3 regions of the Paenibacillus sp. LjRoot153 genome follow, and region 1 is predicted to be linked to each of the others. Evidence: riboswitches for the same ligand, from Rfam matches in the RefSeq annotation. Region 1 holds a riboswitch; each other region holds the start of a gene.
The links. Region 1 has a riboswitch for thiamine pyrophosphate ahead of ACSQ8P_RS01755 (ECF transporter S component). Riboswitches for the same ligand answer to the same signal wherever they lie in the genome.

Region 2: it holds a riboswitch for thiamine pyrophosphate, as region 1 does, so the genes downstream of both, ACSQ8P_RS31060 (thiamine phosphate synthase) here and ACSQ8P_RS01755 (ECF transporter S component) in region 1, are expected to answer to the same signal.
Region 3: it holds a riboswitch for thiamine pyrophosphate, as region 1 does, so the genes downstream of both, thiC (phosphomethylpyrimidine synthase ThiC) here and ACSQ8P_RS01755 (ECF transporter S component) in region 1, are expected to answer to the same signal.

The regions. Positions count from the first base shown of each region.
Region 1 is NZ_CAXUQH020000001.1:376,382-382,149, forward strand. Features, by position in the region: gene pyk (pyruvate kinase) at 1-140, opposite strand, end outside; gene ACSQ8P_RS01740 (AraC family transcriptional regulator) at 266-1,048, shown strand; gene ACSQ8P_RS01745 (DUF3105 domain-containing protein) at 1,049-1,765, opposite strand; gene ACSQ8P_RS01750 (methyl-accepting chemotaxis protein) at 1,967-3,412, shown strand; TPP riboswitch at 3,484-3,594, shown strand; gene ACSQ8P_RS01755 (ECF transporter S component) at 3,733-4,329, shown strand; gene ACSQ8P_RS01760 (ABC transporter ATP-binding protein) at 4,334-5,768, shown strand, end outside.
Region 2 is NZ_CAXUQH020000001.1:7,173,848-7,179,615, forward strand. Features, by position in the region: gene thiD (bifunctional hydroxymethylpyrimidine kinase/phosphomethylpyrimidine kinase) at 1-597, opposite strand, end outside; gene ACSQ8P_RS31045 (thiazole synthase) at 906-1,673, opposite strand; gene thiS (sulfur carrier protein ThiS) at 1,678-1,881, opposite strand; gene thiO (glycine oxidase ThiO) at 1,865-3,088, opposite strand; gene ACSQ8P_RS31060 (thiamine phosphate synthase) at 3,104-3,709, opposite strand; TPP riboswitch at 3,852-3,950, opposite strand; gene hflK (FtsH protease activity modulator HflK) at 4,079-5,086, shown strand; gene hflC (protease modulator HflC) at 5,083-5,768, shown strand, end outside.
Region 3 is NZ_CAXUQH020000001.1:6,375,217-6,380,984, reverse strand. Features, by position in the region: gene bioC (malonyl-ACP O-methyltransferase BioC) at 1-801, shown strand, start outside; gene thiC (phosphomethylpyrimidine synthase ThiC) at 850-2,625, opposite strand; TPP riboswitch at 2,719-2,828, opposite strand; gene ACSQ8P_RS27515 (AbrB/MazE/SpoVT family DNA-binding domain-containing protein) at 2,871-3,107, opposite strand; gene ACSQ8P_RS27510 (sugar phosphate isomerase/epimerase family protein) at 3,387-4,241, shown strand; gene ACSQ8P_RS27505 (Gfo/Idh/MocA family protein) at 4,244-5,260, shown strand; gene ACSQ8P_RS27500 (glucosamine-6-phosphate deaminase) at 5,279-5,768, shown strand, end outside.

The DNA of each region.
Region 1 (5,768 bases):
ATACGACCGCGGTGTTCATCCAAATCGCCATGTGCCATATTTAAACGCGCAACGCTCATGCCAGCGCCAATTAATTCTTTCAGAGTTGAAACGGAGTCGCACGCAGGACCCATCGTACAAATGATTTTCGTTTTACGCATCGTGAAGGACTTCCTTTCGAATGTAAGAGATTAGTTGGCTTCATTATATGCCTTATTCATGCGATTTTCTATGAACTATAGTATGATATATGTAATATAGTATGATAAAAAGAGGCGAGGATCCTATGCAGCTAACCGGCTTTCACTATGATAAAAGCAGTACATGGAACGAGGAACAGCCCAATAAGCGTCCGGATTGGACGCTGATATTCGTGATCTATGGCCGCTGTGTATACTGGATTAATGAGAAAAAACAGGTGCTAGAGAAAGGGCAATGGCTGCTCATCCCGAGTGAAACTCCCTACTATGGTCGAAGTGTACCCACGAAAATTCATGAGAAATTTGTGCTGCATGTAGATGCACAAACAGCCTCTCACATATTTCCGCTGCTCCAACAAGCGTCCTACACCTGCCGACAGACCGGCAAATTCGACATCATCGCAGATCGGCTGCGCTTGATTCATCGCGGCTGGCAAGACAAACAGCCCTATTACATGGCGCTATGTGAAGCGCACCTGCAAGAGCTGTTTGTGTATCTCCAACGGGAGTGGGATCAGGCAGCCACAACCTCGGCGACCGCACTTCTCGTGGAGCAAATGAAAGGCTATATCCAGAATCATTATCGCGAGCATGTCACCAAGGACGAGTTAGGCACCTGTATCAGCCGCTCGCCGAATTATGCAGCGTCGCTTTTTCGCCAAGTCACAGGTCAAACCATCAGCGAATTCGTTCACGTCACGAGAATCAAAACAGCCGTCTACATGCTGCGCCATTCCGCCCTGACCGTCACCGAAATTGCCGAGTTTATCGGCTATAATGATCCTTCTTATTTTTATCGTGTATTCCGAAGAATGACCGGGTTAGTGCCAACCGAGCTAGTTTCAGATCGTGAAACCATTCGAAAATAATTACATCGTTCCGCCGCCGAGACGTACGTTAGCTGGAATTTGTTCAGGACCTTTGTTGATATAGTCGTGAATGAATGTACCGACACTAGCTTCATCGAATTTGGCGAGTGACATTGTTTTCGTCCAAGCTGTAACCACGACCTCTTGATCGGCAGGCACATCCACATTAGGTACTGCGAGAACACCAGCACCAGCCGTCTTGAAGTGGGTCAAATATTCAAGTCGATCGAGCAGCTCCTTCGGTGCATCGGGATGGTAATGGATGATGATATCGCCATGCTCCAAGTTGTGGACAAGCATCTCGTAACCAGGTCTTTCCTTATAGAAACCGAATTTCAAATCATGAGGGCTATGCGTACCTGAAGTAGGAATTTTCATGTCGTACATCAAGGTGCCATCTTTATGATCGCGCCCGTAATCTTTATCTGTTGTGACCTGAATATTGGCATGGAAATTAAGCTTATCTAGGCTGTACTTGCCTGCGGAGCTTTGAATAAGTGAAGTACCGACGCTGCCGAGAGCGATAATGAGCAGGGCATGTGAAAGAAGGAGCCATGTTTTATGTTTCTTTTTCAGTGCTTGCTTTTCAGCCTTTTTCAACCGCGAGGTGTTGTCTTTGTTTATTTTTGCTGCGAGCACATAACCAATGATAGCTGCAATGAATAGAGCTAGTCCGATATAGAGCAATATGGTCATCATTTCAATCCCTTTCTGCATCGTGGAATGATCCACCCTGAATAAGTTCCATTATTGAAAAATAATGAAGACACTACAAATTGTAGTTTTTCTAAGGGGTGGAAGTCAACTTCTAATGTTTTCCTGATTTTGGAATGCCAAATAAAGGGTTTGAAGAACTATTTGTTGAATGGTGTAGAGAAATGTCTGATTTTGTAGAAAGTTATTTAGGGGGGAGTAACAATGACGGATCAACTGCTTGAATTAAACAGAAGGAACAGCTTAATGGTTAAGCTTTTATGGGCGTGTCTTGCCCTTGGGGTCGCGGCTGCGTATACATCCGCATCCATGATGATAAGCCTTTCCTCGGTCGGTGTACCGATTGCCATTGTATGCACGATTTTAACCTGGAAGAAGATTGCTATTCCGTATACGAAGTATGTTATTGCAGTTGGGCTTAGTGCGATTTCTTATTTTTTCATGTCACATAGTGCATCTTTGTTTGGTCTGTTTATTTTGTACCTAAGCTTAGCCCTCATTTCTTTATACATGGACTATAAGCCGCTCGTACTGAATGGTGTACTCGGACTGATTAATTTGAACTATTACATAACAACGCTAACTCCACATGTAGATCCCATTGGGGTTAATGTTTTTTATCTGCTCACGATCATGACACTCATCGGTCAAAGTCAGATTGGGAGAAGAATGTTAACGAACGTTGCCAGAAGTGCGAAGGAATCGGAGCTTGCTAAAATCAAGACCGATGAAGTACTGTCAGGCGTGCGTACAACGACAGAAGTGCTGGGTACATCGAGTGGAAACCTGCAAGAGAATGCTACGGTAACAGGTAGAATTACGGAGGAAGTCGTTGCTGCCTTTCAGGAGATTACGATCGGTATTGAATCACAAGCGTCCAGCATTAACGATATTACATCAGCTATTCAGAATGTGAATGAGACGGTGGAACAGACCACTGCGGCATCGAATACGATGAGCAGCAGATCTCAGGATACGGCGAGAATGACGAACGAAGGCAAGACCCAGATGGAAGATTTGTCGCTCAAAATCAATGATATCACCGTCATCGTCACCGAGACTTCCGATATCATGAATGAAGTGAATGAAGAAAACGTGAAAATCGGGAATATCGTTTCCACCATTGCAGAAATCGCGAACCAGACGAATCTATTGTCGCTGAATGCTTCAATCGAGGCTGCTCGTGCAGGCGAGCATGGCAAGGGCTTCTCCGTTGTAGCCAACGAAATTAGGAAGCTGGCGCAGAACGCGCACATTGCATCGACGGATATTTCAGAAATCCTCGGCTCAATTCAGGCCAAAGTTGTGAAAGCCGCCCAGAAGGTTGCCGTTGGCATTACTGCCGTAGAATCCGGGAAGAAATCGACAGTTAGCGTCAATCAATTGTTCGAGGTTATCAATTCGAATACAGCGGAAGTGATGGAGCAGGCGGGGCACCTGCAGCGCATGAATCAACAATTGCAGATCTCATCGCAGCGTGTAGCGGAAGAGATGACGTCTGTTGCAGCAATTACCGAGGAGTCCGCAGCATCCGTTCAAGAAGTGCTGGCTAGCGCGGAAGTGCAGCAGCATCGGGTGCAGAATATCGTAGACAGCATCCGTCAATTAAACGGATTGACGCAGGATCTGAAGCATCTGATTGAGAAATAAATGTGCACGAGGATCCTTTGGGAAAAAAAGGATTGCCAAAGAGCGGCTAATCCGCTACAGTTAAGCCAAATGAATAGCAACACGGGTGCTTGATGAAGTCAGGCTGAGATAGTGGCCCTAATGCCACTGACCGTTAATCTGATCTGGATAATGCCAGCGTAGAGACCTGATGTGCTTTTTTTATGCACAAATGTTCAAGCCTGCCGGTATTTCGGTGGGCTTTTTTTGTCCTTTAGGGGCAAGGAGACCATGTATCCAAGGTTGGCGTGTTCGCCTATCTCATTGACAAATATGAATGGGAAAAAGGAGTCGAGAAGAAGATGGCGCAAAGGGAAGCAAGCAAAAAAGGGTTGAAGCTGACAGATATTTTGATCACGATTGTTATTTCAGCAGTGTTTGGTGTGATTTATCGGATTTGGGGACCGATTTATGATCTCATGAAGCCCCTAGGCTTACATGCGGAGCAGTTGAGCTATGGCATGTGGTTCATGGCGGCAACTTTCGCGTTCCTCGTGATCCGCAAACCTGGTGTTGCTCTGTTGGCTGAATTGGCAGCGGCAACGATCGAGGCCTTGTATGGCGGCCATTGGGGTGTGGCGACGCTTGTCTTTGGATTACTGCAAGGGCTTGGTGCTGAGCTGGTGTTCGCGGCTTTCCGCTATCGTCGCACCAATGTGGGGGTAACTATTCTTGCAGCTTTCGCTTCAGCCATCATGTCCATTTTTGTGGATACGTACTATGGCTACATCGATCAGCTGGCTTTCTGGAATTATACGTTATTCATTGGTTTACGTTTACTGGGCAGCGCTTTGATCGCTGGCGTATTCGCCTACTATTTGACGAGCGCCTTGTCTCGCACGGGTGTGCTGAATCTGATTCGACCTGTTTCCAAAAAAGATTACGACGTATTGGGGTAACGAGATGAGTGAAGGAATGAGCGTTACGAATCTACGGTTAAAATATCCCGGCGATGACGCCCCCCTGATCTTTCAGGGGGTTTCCTTTTCCATCGAGCCTGGTGAGAAGGTGCTGCTTCTAGGACCTAGCGGCAGCGGGAAATCGACGCTGCTTCAAGTGCTGAGCGGAATTGTCCCGGACATGATTGAGCTTCCGCTCAAAGCGGATGAGATTCGCAGGCCTAGCCGGTGGGGGTATGTATTTCAAGATCCAGATACACAGTTCTGTATGCCTTATATTGACGAAGAAATCGCGTTCGTGTTGGAAAATCAGGAAGTGCCGCGGGCAGATATGCCTGCGCGCATTCGGTATTATTTGGACTTGGTCGGGTTGCATGTGCCCGATGCGCATACGTTGATTAGTACGCTGTCTCAAGGAATGAAGCAGCGTCTAGCGATTGCTAGCGTGCTGGCGCTTGAGCCGGAGGTACTCTTTCTCGATGAGCCCACGGCATTGTTGGATGAAGAAGGTACGAAACAAGTGTGGGACACGATTCGAGCGATTAGCGGGGACAAAACCCTCCTCATTGTTGAGCACAAAATTAGCGGCATGCTGGATTTGCTCGATCGGTTGATCATCCTGACACCCGAGGGTAGGGTTCTAGCGGATGGACCGCCGAATACCATGTTCGAGCTGTACAAAGAGCAAATGAGGGAATATGGCATTTGGTATCCTGAGGTGTGGGAGGATTACGCCAAGGAGAATTTGCTTGCGGATGTGAGGGGAGAGGACCAAGGGAATATGGAGCCCACAAGTGTGGTGCCGCTGGCGCCCGTTATGGTCTTTCAGGATTTCGTCGGTGTTCGCGGCGGGCAGATCAGGACCTCTGTGGATAACTTTATCGTCTATCCAGGTGATTGGATCACCGTTGTCGGCGCCAACGGTGCAGGCAAAAGCTCGCTCCTCCTCGCGATCATGCGGCTCATCCCAACCCGCGGAAGCTGTGTGATCGCGGGCGTGAAGGGCAACAAAGTCGAGCACCTTGCGGAGCAAGTCGGCTTTGTGTTCCAGAACCCGGAGTTCCAGTTCGTCACGAACTCCGTGGAGGAGGAGCTGACCTATGGCTTGCCAGAGGGTCAGCCAAAGAACGGGCAGTGGGCAGCGGCTGAGCTGCTGCTCCGAGAATACGACCTGCTCGCGCTGCGCGAGCGGCACCCGTTCCAGCTCTCGCTGGGCCAGAAGCGCAGGCTCAGCGTGGCGTCCGCGATGGTTCGCGGGCCACGCATCCTGCTGCTGGATGAGCCCACCTTCGGGCTCGATGCGCGCGGCACGCTGCGCATGCTCGAGCAGCTGGAGCGGCTGCGCGCCAGCGGAACTGTGATCGTGATGGTGACCCACGATCACGAGATCGTCCAGCGCTGGGCGACCCGCGTCTGGCAGGTCGAGGCGGGGCGCGTGA
Region 2 (5,768 bases), 6.8 Mb from region 1:
AGTGAACTCCGTAAAGGAAACTCCATCATACAGCAGATCCGTCGCCTGCTCCGTATTCGCCTCATGGCCGCCTTTGATCATCACATGCTTGCAGCCGTAGGCATGAATTCGCAATGCTGCTTTCTGCCGAGAGTCCCCATCCGTAATCGTTATCCCGCTAAGCGCCTCTGCTTCGGGGATATTCGGCGTCACCACATCAGCTAGTGGCAGCAACTCTTGTATCATGGCGTCAATCGCCTCCTGTTGCAGGAGCGATGCTCCGCCTTTGGCAATCATTACCGGGTCTACAACAATCTGCTTCCATCCAAACTTTTTAATCGCCGCCGCGACAATGCGAATGATGTCTCCACTGAAAAGCATCCCTGTTTTGAGCGCATCGGGCCGCAAATCTTCACCAATAGACGCCAGCTGGCGTTCGATCGCTTCCGCGCTCATCGGGTAAACCCCTTGCACACCTAGTGTATTCTGCGCGGTTACAGCCGTAATCACGGACATTCCGTACACACCGAGTTCTTGGAATGTCTTCAAATCTGCCTGAATGCCCGCGCCACCGCCACTGTCCGAGCCAGCAATCGTCAATGCTTTGTATATCGCCACGGTACTCCCCCCTACTTAACTAACTTTTCGTAACTTTATGTTCTAACGGTCATGACAGACGCTATCGCTGCCTATATCACTATCTCTATAATCTAACGGACACGGCAGTCGTTATTGCAGCTGAATTCTCCAAGTGAGCAGGAAATTCGACTGAATAGCGACCTCTGTGTCCGTTAGCTTTTCAAAACTTCATATATATACCAAATAACGGTTCCTGTGTCCGTTAGCCAAGGGAAGACCAAGACCAAGACCAAGACCAACTCCAAGACCTGAAGCTACACCTAAAGCTACAAACCTAACCCTGCAACCTAGACCCGACTCAATCCATCCATCGGACTACTCGCCGACGCATATCGCTTCTTCGGAATCCGCCCCGCTTCAAAGCCCGCGCGTCCCGCTTCGATGGCGAGTTTCATGGCATACGCCATTTTGACAGGATCCTTTGCACCGGATACTGCTGTGTTCAGCAGCACACCATCTGCTCCCATTTCCATCGCCAATGACGCATCGGAAGGTGCACCAATCCCTGCGTCCACGATGACCGGAACCGTCGCCTGCTCGATGATGAAGCTTAAATTCAGCGGGTTAATAATACCCTGCCCCGTGCCAATCGGTGATGCACCAGGCATAATCGCATGTACGCCAAGTGATTGCAGACGTTTAGCTAATAACACATCGTCCGATGTATATGGAAGTACAATAAAGCCTTCCTCCAGCAGCATTTCCGAAGCTTTCAGCGTTTCCACTGGATCGGGCAGCAACGTCATTTCATCCCCGATAACCTCGACTTTGATCATGTCACACAAGCCTGAAGCCTTTGCTAAACGTGCGATGCGGACGGCTTCTTCAGCAGTTTTGGCACCAGCGGTATTCGGCAGCAACGTGAAATTCGACGTGTCCAGCATCGACAAGAAATTCGGCTGACTCGCCTCAAAAATGTTCATCCGACGAACCGCAAACGTCAAAATTTGTGACTCACTGATATCCACCGCTTGTTTTTGAATCTGAAAATCAGGAAACTTCCCCGTACCTAGCAGCAAACGTGAACGAAACTCATATGGACCAATTTTTAACATGTTTTTATCCTCCTCCAACGAAATGAACGATCTCAATTTTGTGGCCTTCCGCCAGCTCAGCACCGGCGTGATCCTCTTTATGTAAAATGGCTGCGTTATGCTCAACCACGAGCATTTTGTCGCTTAGGTCGAAATGCGCAAGCAGCTCCACAACGGTCCGAATCGTATCGGGTACATCTACCTGCTGACCATTAATGTGCAATTTCAATGCTTATCAATTCCTTTCCTATGGCTGAAAATCCGTCCTGACCCTGCTGACTCACACGTGTGGTCTTTGGCGAAAAATCCGGGCTGAAGGCATCCAGCCAAGGGGCTATCGCATCATTCCCTTGTTCACCTGCGCCATCTCCGCCCAAAATCAAATTCGCCATCACCCTCCCGGTGATCGGGCTCAGCAATATCCCGTTGCGGTAATGACCGCACGCTGTATACAGCCCCTCCACCATCGGCACCTTGCCGATGTAGGGCAGTCCGTCGGCGGTCTGCGGGCGCAGCCCCGACCAGGCCTTCTCCCACTCGGCATCGCCGAGTGCGGGCATCAGCCCCCTCGCGCGATCCATCAGCTCGGCTAGCCCCGAAAGCGACACCTTGCGGTCATAGCTGTTCGGCACGACTGTCGCGCCAACCACCAGCCGTCCGCCGGCTTTCGGAACGATATAGCACCCTGGTGTGAACAGGGTTTTCTTCAATAATGGCTTCGGCGTCCTAACGGAGAAGCACTCGCCCTTCACGGGATACATCGGCAACTCGATGCCGATGCTCCCAAGCAGCTGACCGCTCCACGTGCCTGCGGCGACGACCACGTGGTCGCTATAGAGCGGACCGGCGGCCGTCTGCACGCCGATGACGCGCTCCTGCGCGGTCAGCAGCCCTTGCACCTGGGCGAACGGTTGCACCTTCGCCCCAAGTACCTGCGCAGCCTGCGCGAATGCCGCCGCCAGCTGCGGAGCATCTACCTGCCCATCGCCCGGCAGGTACAGGGCTCCGCGCGTCGCCCCGCTCAGCGCGGGCTCTATAGCCGTGGCTTCAGCTGCGCTGAGCCACTGGGCCTTCTCGCCCGCGGCGCGCTGAAGCTTCTCCCGCGCGCGCAGCTCCTCCTCTTGAACGTCGCTGAGCGCGACGTTCAGCAGCCCCTCACGGACGAGACCGATGTCGATGCCCGTGAGTTCTCGAAGTTCCCCGCTCAACTCGGGGAACATGGATCGGCTTTGGCGCGCCCACTGGAACAGGGCGCCCGTGTCTTCCATCTCGGACTGCGCGCCGAGCATGCCGGCTGCCGCAGCCGAGGCTTCTGTGCCTAGCTGGCTGCGCTCTAGCAGCGTGACGGATTGCCCTCTTTTAGCCAAGTAATACGCGATGGATGTACCGATAACACCACCGCCAACGATGATGACATCTGATCTTGCTGCTGACATTTCGCTCACCTCTATTTATTGAAGCTCATCATGATAGGCTAGAACGGCTCCAAGAGGATCCGCTGCTTCCCATATTCCGCTCATCACCGCGATCCCAGATGCTCCTGCATCCAGAACGGGCTTTACCCTCGCAGGTGTCATCCCGCCTATCGCAATCACAGGAATGTTAACCTGATTAACTAGTTGTCTTAACTGCTCCAAACCTCTAGGCGGAACTCCTTGCTTGGAGTTTGTCGCAAAGATATGACCGAACATGACATAATCGGCCCCCTCTTTTTCACGCCATTTCGCCTCATCTGCATGATGCACAGAGACTCCAATGCGCTGTATCCCCCGGCAAAACTCATCCTGAGTAACAAGAGATGGCGTCGTGCCTGGAAGCTGAAGCCCCCCTGTTTGCAAGGCTAGAGCGATAGAAGGAAAGCCGTTAACGTACAGACTTTTGGCAGGAATACCTTGCTCTACTAAGTACTGAACGCCGATAAATACTTCGTCCAAGCACTTCGTTTTCTCGCGAATATGAATCGCCGTGACATACGGGTGAATCTGCGCCGCAATCTTTGCGATCTCTGACCATGTATGTTTACCGCCCGATATGACATGCAGTTCTTTCTGTGACACGCAAAGCTCGACTCCTCTCCACGAAACACTTCTCTTTAACCAGTACTCTCCATCCCCACTTTGCAAGTAAATACAAAAAAAACCACTTTCCTCAGGAAAGTGGTTGTAGGCTGCCTCATCGTAAACAGATATAAAATCGGCTCCAAAGCTCGTTCCACTTTCCTCCGCTGGCATAAACCAGATCAGGTTCAAAGGGTTCAGTCTGCACTGTCTCAGCCTCTCGGCGCCCCTAGGGATTCATTCGTATGCAATTACTAACCATCATAGCATGACAGCCAACTCTTGGAAATAACAATTTTCCTATTGAAACCATTTCCAAAACTTCCCGTATAGCATATCAGTAAATCTTATATTAAAGGGGTGTTTGCCATGGAACCATTTGTACTGCCAGAACCCGATCGACGAAGACCCTCCTCACTCCCGCCGGGCTTGATGACCAAAATTGTTATCGGCCTTGTTATCGTTCTCGTCCTTATTTTTGGATCGTCCACCTTCTACACGGTACAAGAGCATGAGAAGGCGGCTATTTTAACATTAGGCAAATATACGACCGAGAAGGAAGCTGGGCTTCACTTTAAACTCCCTTTTCCTATTCAACAGGTCATTGTACTTCCTGCCAAAAAAACACAACGTATCCAAATTGGCTTCCGTGAAGTGGGTGGTAAAATCACTCCCGTAGAAGAAGAAGCGATGATGATTACGGGGGATGAAAATATTTTATCCGCTGATGCCGTCGTGGAATGGAATATCAGTGACATGCGCAACTACTTGTACAATATTGATAATGCAGAATTATTCCTACGTAACTCCGCGAGTGCAGCGATTCGTTCGGTTATCGGCGCTACTGCGCTCGACTTTGCCATTACAGAAGGAAAAACCGAGGTCCAAGGCAAGGTCAAAGAACGCTTGATTGAGATGCAAACGAAATATCAAACAGGAATTCATATTGTCGATTTGAAATTCCAAGATATCGAGCCGCCAGCTGGCGATGTACAGAATGCTTTTAAAGATGTAACCAACGCACGTGAAGAGAAAAACACGAAGATTAACATAGCGACGAAATACGAAAATGATATCCTTCCAAGGGAGCGCGGTAACGCTCAGGCACTGCTTGAGAATGCCGAAGCCCAGAAGAAATCACGGATTTTGAATGCGCAGGGGGATGTGGCAAAGTTTAACGCCCTGTATGCGGAGTATGCCAATAATAAATCGGTAACAGAGAGCAGGCTTATCATCGAGACGTTAGAAAAAATATTACCGAACGCCAAAATTTTCATCAGCGACAGCACCGGCGAAACGGTCAAATATTTACCAATTAATGAGCTGTTGCGCACACCTGCTGCTGCAACTGGTACGACTGGAGGGACTGCGAAATGACCTTACAAAGCAAATGGATTCTGAGATCCATCCTTGGTGTCGTTCTCGTCTTTTTCTTCCTAATCTCCATCTTTATTGTCAAAGAAGGACAATACCGCGTCGTGCTCAAATTCGGAGAAGCCGTTCGCATTCAAACGGAGCCTGGCATTCATTTTAAAATTCCATTCATCGAATCGGTTCGCACGCTTCCTAAATATCAGATGGTGTATGACAGCAAACCTACTTCTATTTTGACCAAAGATAAAAAGCCCATCGAAGTCGATAACTATACGGTATGGCGCATTGATGATGCTCAGCAATTCTTGCGCACGATTCAATCGATCACAGGCGGGGAAGAGCGTATTGATGCCGCTGTGTATAACACCGTTAGACGGAAATTATCAGAGATCAATTACAGCGATATCATTAGTGAGAACACACAACGTGGTAACTTGAACGATGAGATTACGAAGGAAGTTTCCGAGTTGATGGCGCGCGATAACTACGGGATTCAAATCGTCGATGTGCGCATCAAGCGCACGGATCTGCCTGATTCTAACAAGCAAAGCGTGTACAAACGGATGATCTCCGACCGCCAATCCATTGCGGCGAAGTACTTATCCGAGGGCGATGAGGAGTCCAAGAAAATCACCTCCAAAGCCGACAGACAGGCAAGTGAGTTGATTGCTCAAGCCCAAGCGGA
Region 3 (5,768 bases), 6.0 Mb from region 1:
TCTCGTGTGCAGCGTAGTATGGCAGACCGGCTTGCTCAGTCACTCACAGGATGGGTGGGCGATCGTGACGCAGACGGACTCAACCTACTTGAGATCGGCTGCGGCACGGGTGCTCTGACTGAAATTTTGCTGAAGGAGTTATCCTCTGTATCTATTACTGCACTTGATATCGCACCTGAGATGATCAAAGCGGCTGAACAGCGAGTCCTTTCTAGTGCGGTAAACGATTCGGAGTCCTACAAAAGCCTATCGGCTCGCTTGCAATTTCTTCATGCTGATGTTGAGGTGTGGGCGCTAGATGCTCCTTCGAACTCATTTGATCTCATCGTTTCTAACGCCTGTTTTCAATGGCTGAGCAATCAAGGGTCAACGCTAGGCCATCTTCGACGGCTGCTACGTCCTGGAGGTATGCTGGTGTTCACTACCTTCGGACCTGATACGTTCCATGAACTGCACAAGTCATTTCATGAAGTTTATCGAGCTAGCGGCATGGAGCCGCAGAGGCATGGCTTATCCTTTCAATCGACTGATCAGTGGAAGGAGTGGCTTAAGGAGGCTGGATTTTCAAATATCCAATTTGAGCGTGAGGTTCGAAAGGAAACGTATGCTTCCGTAAGAGATTTCCTCTTTTCGGTAAAAGGAATGGGAGCTAGCACATCAGAAGCTGTTGCTTTGCATGGCATCAGCACGCGACGCCTGTTCGCCAAGATGTACCAGGAATACGAGGATAAGTTCGGCATACAGGGAGGCGTCGTTGCTAGTTACGATCTTCTTATGATCCGAGCGTCGGCTGAAGGTTAGAAAAGTAAAAGGGTTGCCGCAGCAACCCTTTTTTTTCTATGCCATTACTTACGTATATAGGGCGTGGCCCGCTTTCTTAAACTCCTCTGACTTTTCACTCATCCCTTTTTCAATGGCTTGAGCTTCCTCAAGGCCTTGTTGTTTAGCGAAGTCTCGGATATCTTGGGAAATTCGCATGGAGCAGAATTTAGGACCGCACATCGAACAAAAATGAGCGACCTTGGCACCTTCTGCAGGAAGTGTCTCATCATGGTATTCAATGGCTCTTTCTGGATCCAAGGATAAGTTGAATTGATCATGCCAGCGGAATTCAAAACGTGCCTTGGATAATGCATTATCGCGGTCCATGGCACCTTTGTGTCCTTTGGCTAAATCAGCGGCATGAGCAGCAATTTTATAAGTGATAACCCCTTCACGAACGTCGTTTTTATTGGGCAAGCCCAAATGCTCTTTGGGCGTTACATAACAGAGCATGGCAGTGCCAAACCAGCCAATCATCGCTGCTCCAATGGCAGAAGTGATATGGTCATAGCCTGGCGCAATATCCGTAGTCAAGGGTCCTAATGTGTAAAATGGAGCTTCGTCACAGATTTCAAGTTGTTTATCCATATTTTCTTTGATTAAATGCATGGGTACGTGACCAGGACCTTCTACCATGACTTGTACATCATGTTTCCAAGCGATTTTGGTGAGTTCACCTAATGTTTCTAGTTCTGCAAACTGGGCTTCATCATTCGCATCTGCAATGGATCCTGGGCGTAAACCGTCTCCTAATGAAAAGGATACATCATAGGTTTTCATGATTTCACAAATCTCTTCAAAATGGGTATACAGAAAGTTTTCCTGATGGTGGGCGAGACACCAGGCTGCCATGATGGAGCCGCCTCGTGAAACAATACCTGTCACTCGTTTGGCCGTAAGAGGAACATAACGCAGCAGAACACCAGCATGAATCGTAAAGTAATCGACACCTTGCTCAGCTTGTTCAATTAGCGTGTCACGGTACACTTCCCACGTCAAATCTTCTGCTTTTCCATTCACTTTCTCTAGTGCTTGATAAATAGGTACGGTACCAATAGGAACAGGGGAATTACGAATAATCCATTCCCGGGTGGTATGAATGTTTTTACCCGTTGAGAGATCCATAATATTATCAGCGCCCCAGCGAGTAGCCCATCTCATTTTTTCCACTTCTTCTTCAATGGAAGACGATACAGCTGAATTCCCAATATTCGCGTTGATCTTAACAAGAAAGTTTCGTCCAATAATCATAGGCTCACTTTCAGGGTGATTAATATTGGCGGGGATAATCGCTCTACCACGAGCGACTTCGTCTTTCACAAATTCCGGAGATACATTTTCGCGAATCGCGATATATTCCATTTCGGACGTGATGATACCTTGACGTGCATAATGCATCTGGGTTACGTTACGACCTGTTTTCGCTCTCATCGGGTGACGATGTAAGCCTGGAAAAACTTCGGTAACGTTCTCTTCCTTGGTATATCCGTTATCTTCCGGTTTAATCGTTCTTCCTTCATATATTTCAACATCGCCGCGTTCTACAATCCAATTCAAACGATTAGGCGCAATACCTGCACGAATATCGGTTTGGATTTCCTCATCTGTATAAGCACCACTCGTATCGTACACACGAACAGGGGCGTTTTCCTGCTCTCCGTAAGCCCCAGTAGTAGGACTCAATTTGATTTCACGCATGGGGACCCTGATGTCCTTTCGTGAGCCCTCGACATAAACTTTTTTGCTTCCCGGAAAAGCGGATGTTGAAGAAGCGACCTTTTCATTACTAGTTTCCATTGACATTTACCTTGCCTCCTAATAGTTGATTTTAATCAAGCGGAGGATTCATGCTGCGAAAAAAAGACCGCATCTATAAATAGAGGCGGTCTCTTGGTATACAAAGAGATCTTGTGTTCCTCCGCTGGCATTATCCAGATCAGGTTTAACGGTCGATAGTTATAACTATCCTCTCAGCCTGGTCTCACCAAGCTCCCGTGATTATGCACTTAGGTATTTAATCTACACTTTATTTCTAATTATTGCAATCGTTATTTTATCTCATCAATACAGTTGCCGCAAACGAGCTTCCCTTTGAAATAGGTCATGTCCTCGAAATTACCACAGAACACACAAGCAGGCATATACTTCTTGAGCGTAATACGCTCAGGGTCCACATAGACCTCGATGGCGTCACCGATCTCAATATGGAGTGTCCGACGCAACTCAATAGGTAAAACGATCCGTCCCAATTCGTCTACTTTTCTTACAATTCCCGTCGATTTCATACATTTACCTCCTTTTTTCATGAACGAAAGAACTACTTCTACTAGTTACAAAGACTCATATTCTGTATATACATCTATTCCACATATGCACTCAAATTCCTTTTATTTACTAGTTATGATTTTCATGGAGTGGGCAAGATGTTCACTGCCGAGTGAAAGCGAAAAAAATGTAAACTTACTTCAATAGAAACGTCAACTTTGCCCCAGACAATCTTGGTATAGTTAGGAAAATAAGAAGAAATCAGAATCGCATTCTTAAGCGAAGTTGGAGGTTATTCATTGATTTGGAATCGATTAGGCGTACTGACGGATGAAGTATCTCCGGATTTCGAGACAGCGTTGAATTGGGCTGCAGAACAGGGTTTACAACATGTCGAAGTAAGAGTTGTGAATGGCATCAATGTATCCGTATTAGATGACGATCAGATCGTTGGCATTCGCAAAATGGTCGAAGAGCGTGGGTTATATGTCTCTGCCATTGCATCTCCTTTGTTTAAATGCGCGTTGGATCCGAAGCGATTGGTTGAATCGGGGGACACGTTTGGTCAGAAGGAACAGAGTATAGAAGAACATTTTAAGAAACTGGATAGAGTGATCGAAATTGCTAAGCTGCTGGGGACGACACGCATTCGTATTTTCTCGTTTTGGCGGGAAATGGACCCACAGCGGCATCGTGATGAGATTGTTCATTATATAAAAAGGGCAGGCGACATCGCAGCGAGGGAAGGCGTGGTCCTGCTCTTAGAGAATGAGCCTTCCTGTAATGGAGGCTTTGCGGAGGAAGTGGCGGCACTTGTATCCGCCGTCGATTCTCCAGCGGTTCGGGGCCTTTGGGATCCAGGCAACGAAGCTTATGGCGCCAGAGAGGCATTCCCGAGCGGGTACCAGTACATGAAGGATGCTTTGGCACATGTCCATCTGAAGGATGCTTACATTCGTCAAGATGGAACACCGAAATGTGTGCCTCTCGGTTCTGGCAATGTAGCTGTGGTGGCTCAGATAAAGGCGCTTGAAGCGGATGGGTATGAGGGGTTGTATACAATTGAAACGCATTTTGTTCCGGAAGGCGGCAGTCAGCTGACAGGTACGCGAATGACGCTGGATGCGCTTCGAGCTCTGCTTGAGGAGGTATAGGGTTGGCTAACTGGAGGTTCGGCATTATCGGTTGTGGATCGGTCGCTGATTTTCATATCGAGGCCATCCGTCATATCGAAGAGGCAAGTCTGGTTGTGGTATCTAGCCGAACGGAAGAGAAGGCGCAAGCGGTTGCAGATCGTGAAGGCTGCTCCTGGACGACGGACTATCACGAGCTCCTTGCCAGGTCCGATGTGGATATCGTCTGTGTCACGACTTCAAGCGGTAGTCACGCGGCCATCGGGCTTGCAGTCGTGAATGCAGGCAAGCATCTGATTATAGAGAAACCAATCAGTATGAATGTGAACGACGCGGAGCGGCTTGTGCAAGCGGCAAGAGCGAAGAATGTTACACTCTCTGTCATTTCACAGAGGCGGTTTGAGGCTCAGAATCAAGCCATTAAACGGGTGTTGGATGAAGGCGCACTCGGAAAACTTCTGCTAGTCGAGGTATCGCTGCCCTTCCATCGATCCCAGTCTTATTATGATAGCGCGGAATGGCGCGGAACGATCGCTGAGGATGGTGGGGCCTTAATGAACCAAGGGATTCATTGCTTAGATCTGCTGCTGTGGTTCGCAGGAGACGTTCACACCGTCTTTGGCAAAGTGGCTACTCAGACGCACGAGATGGAAGCCGAGGATTTAGGATTAGCTATTTTGCAATTTAAAAATGGGACTTTCGGTACAATCATGGCCTCGACCAGCATTGCTCCGGGCTTTGCAGCGACGATTAATTTGTACGGGGAAAAAGGCTCGATCAAGCTGGAAGGCTCGACGATTGTCCATTGGACGGTGCCGGGGCGAAGCGAACCAACTTGGGCGCAGGCGGGTGCCTATGGCGGCATTACGGATCCGCGCAGCATTGTGTCGGATTTCCATCAAAGCCAGCTTCTGGACGTCATGGCTTCTATCGAAGCGGGCGATGAACCGCTGGTTACGGGTGAATCTGGGCTGCGCGCGGTGCAGCTAGTTGAACAGATTTATAAGAGCGCTGCTGAAGGTCGGCAGCTGACTTTTTGATAATGGAGGAACGATCCTATGAGCGAGCCACAATTACAGGTGCAGCCAATCTGGCAGGCACGAATCGATGCTTTGCAGGTTAATGTGTATCAGAATCGGATAGCGTTGGGGCAAGCGGCTGGGCTAGATGCAGCCAACCAAATCAAGTCGCTGCTTGCTGAGAAAGCGGCTATCCGTATTATTTTCGCGGCAGCGCCTTCGCAAAATGAAATGCTCGAAACGCTGGCTCAAGATAAAGCCATCGACTGGTCGCGGATCACTGTGTTTCACATGGATGAATACATCGGGCTGAGAGAGGATGCGCCGCAGAGATTTGGGCGCTTTTTAAACGATCGATTGTTCGATCAGGTAAAGCCAGGCACGGTGCATCTGATTAATAGTCAGAACCAGGCAGAAGAAGAGTGCAGACGGTATAGCGCACTTCTTGAAGAAGCGCCGATTGATATTGTCTGCCTTGGTATTGGTGAGAATGGTCACATCGCCTTCAATGACCCGCCTGTTGCCGATT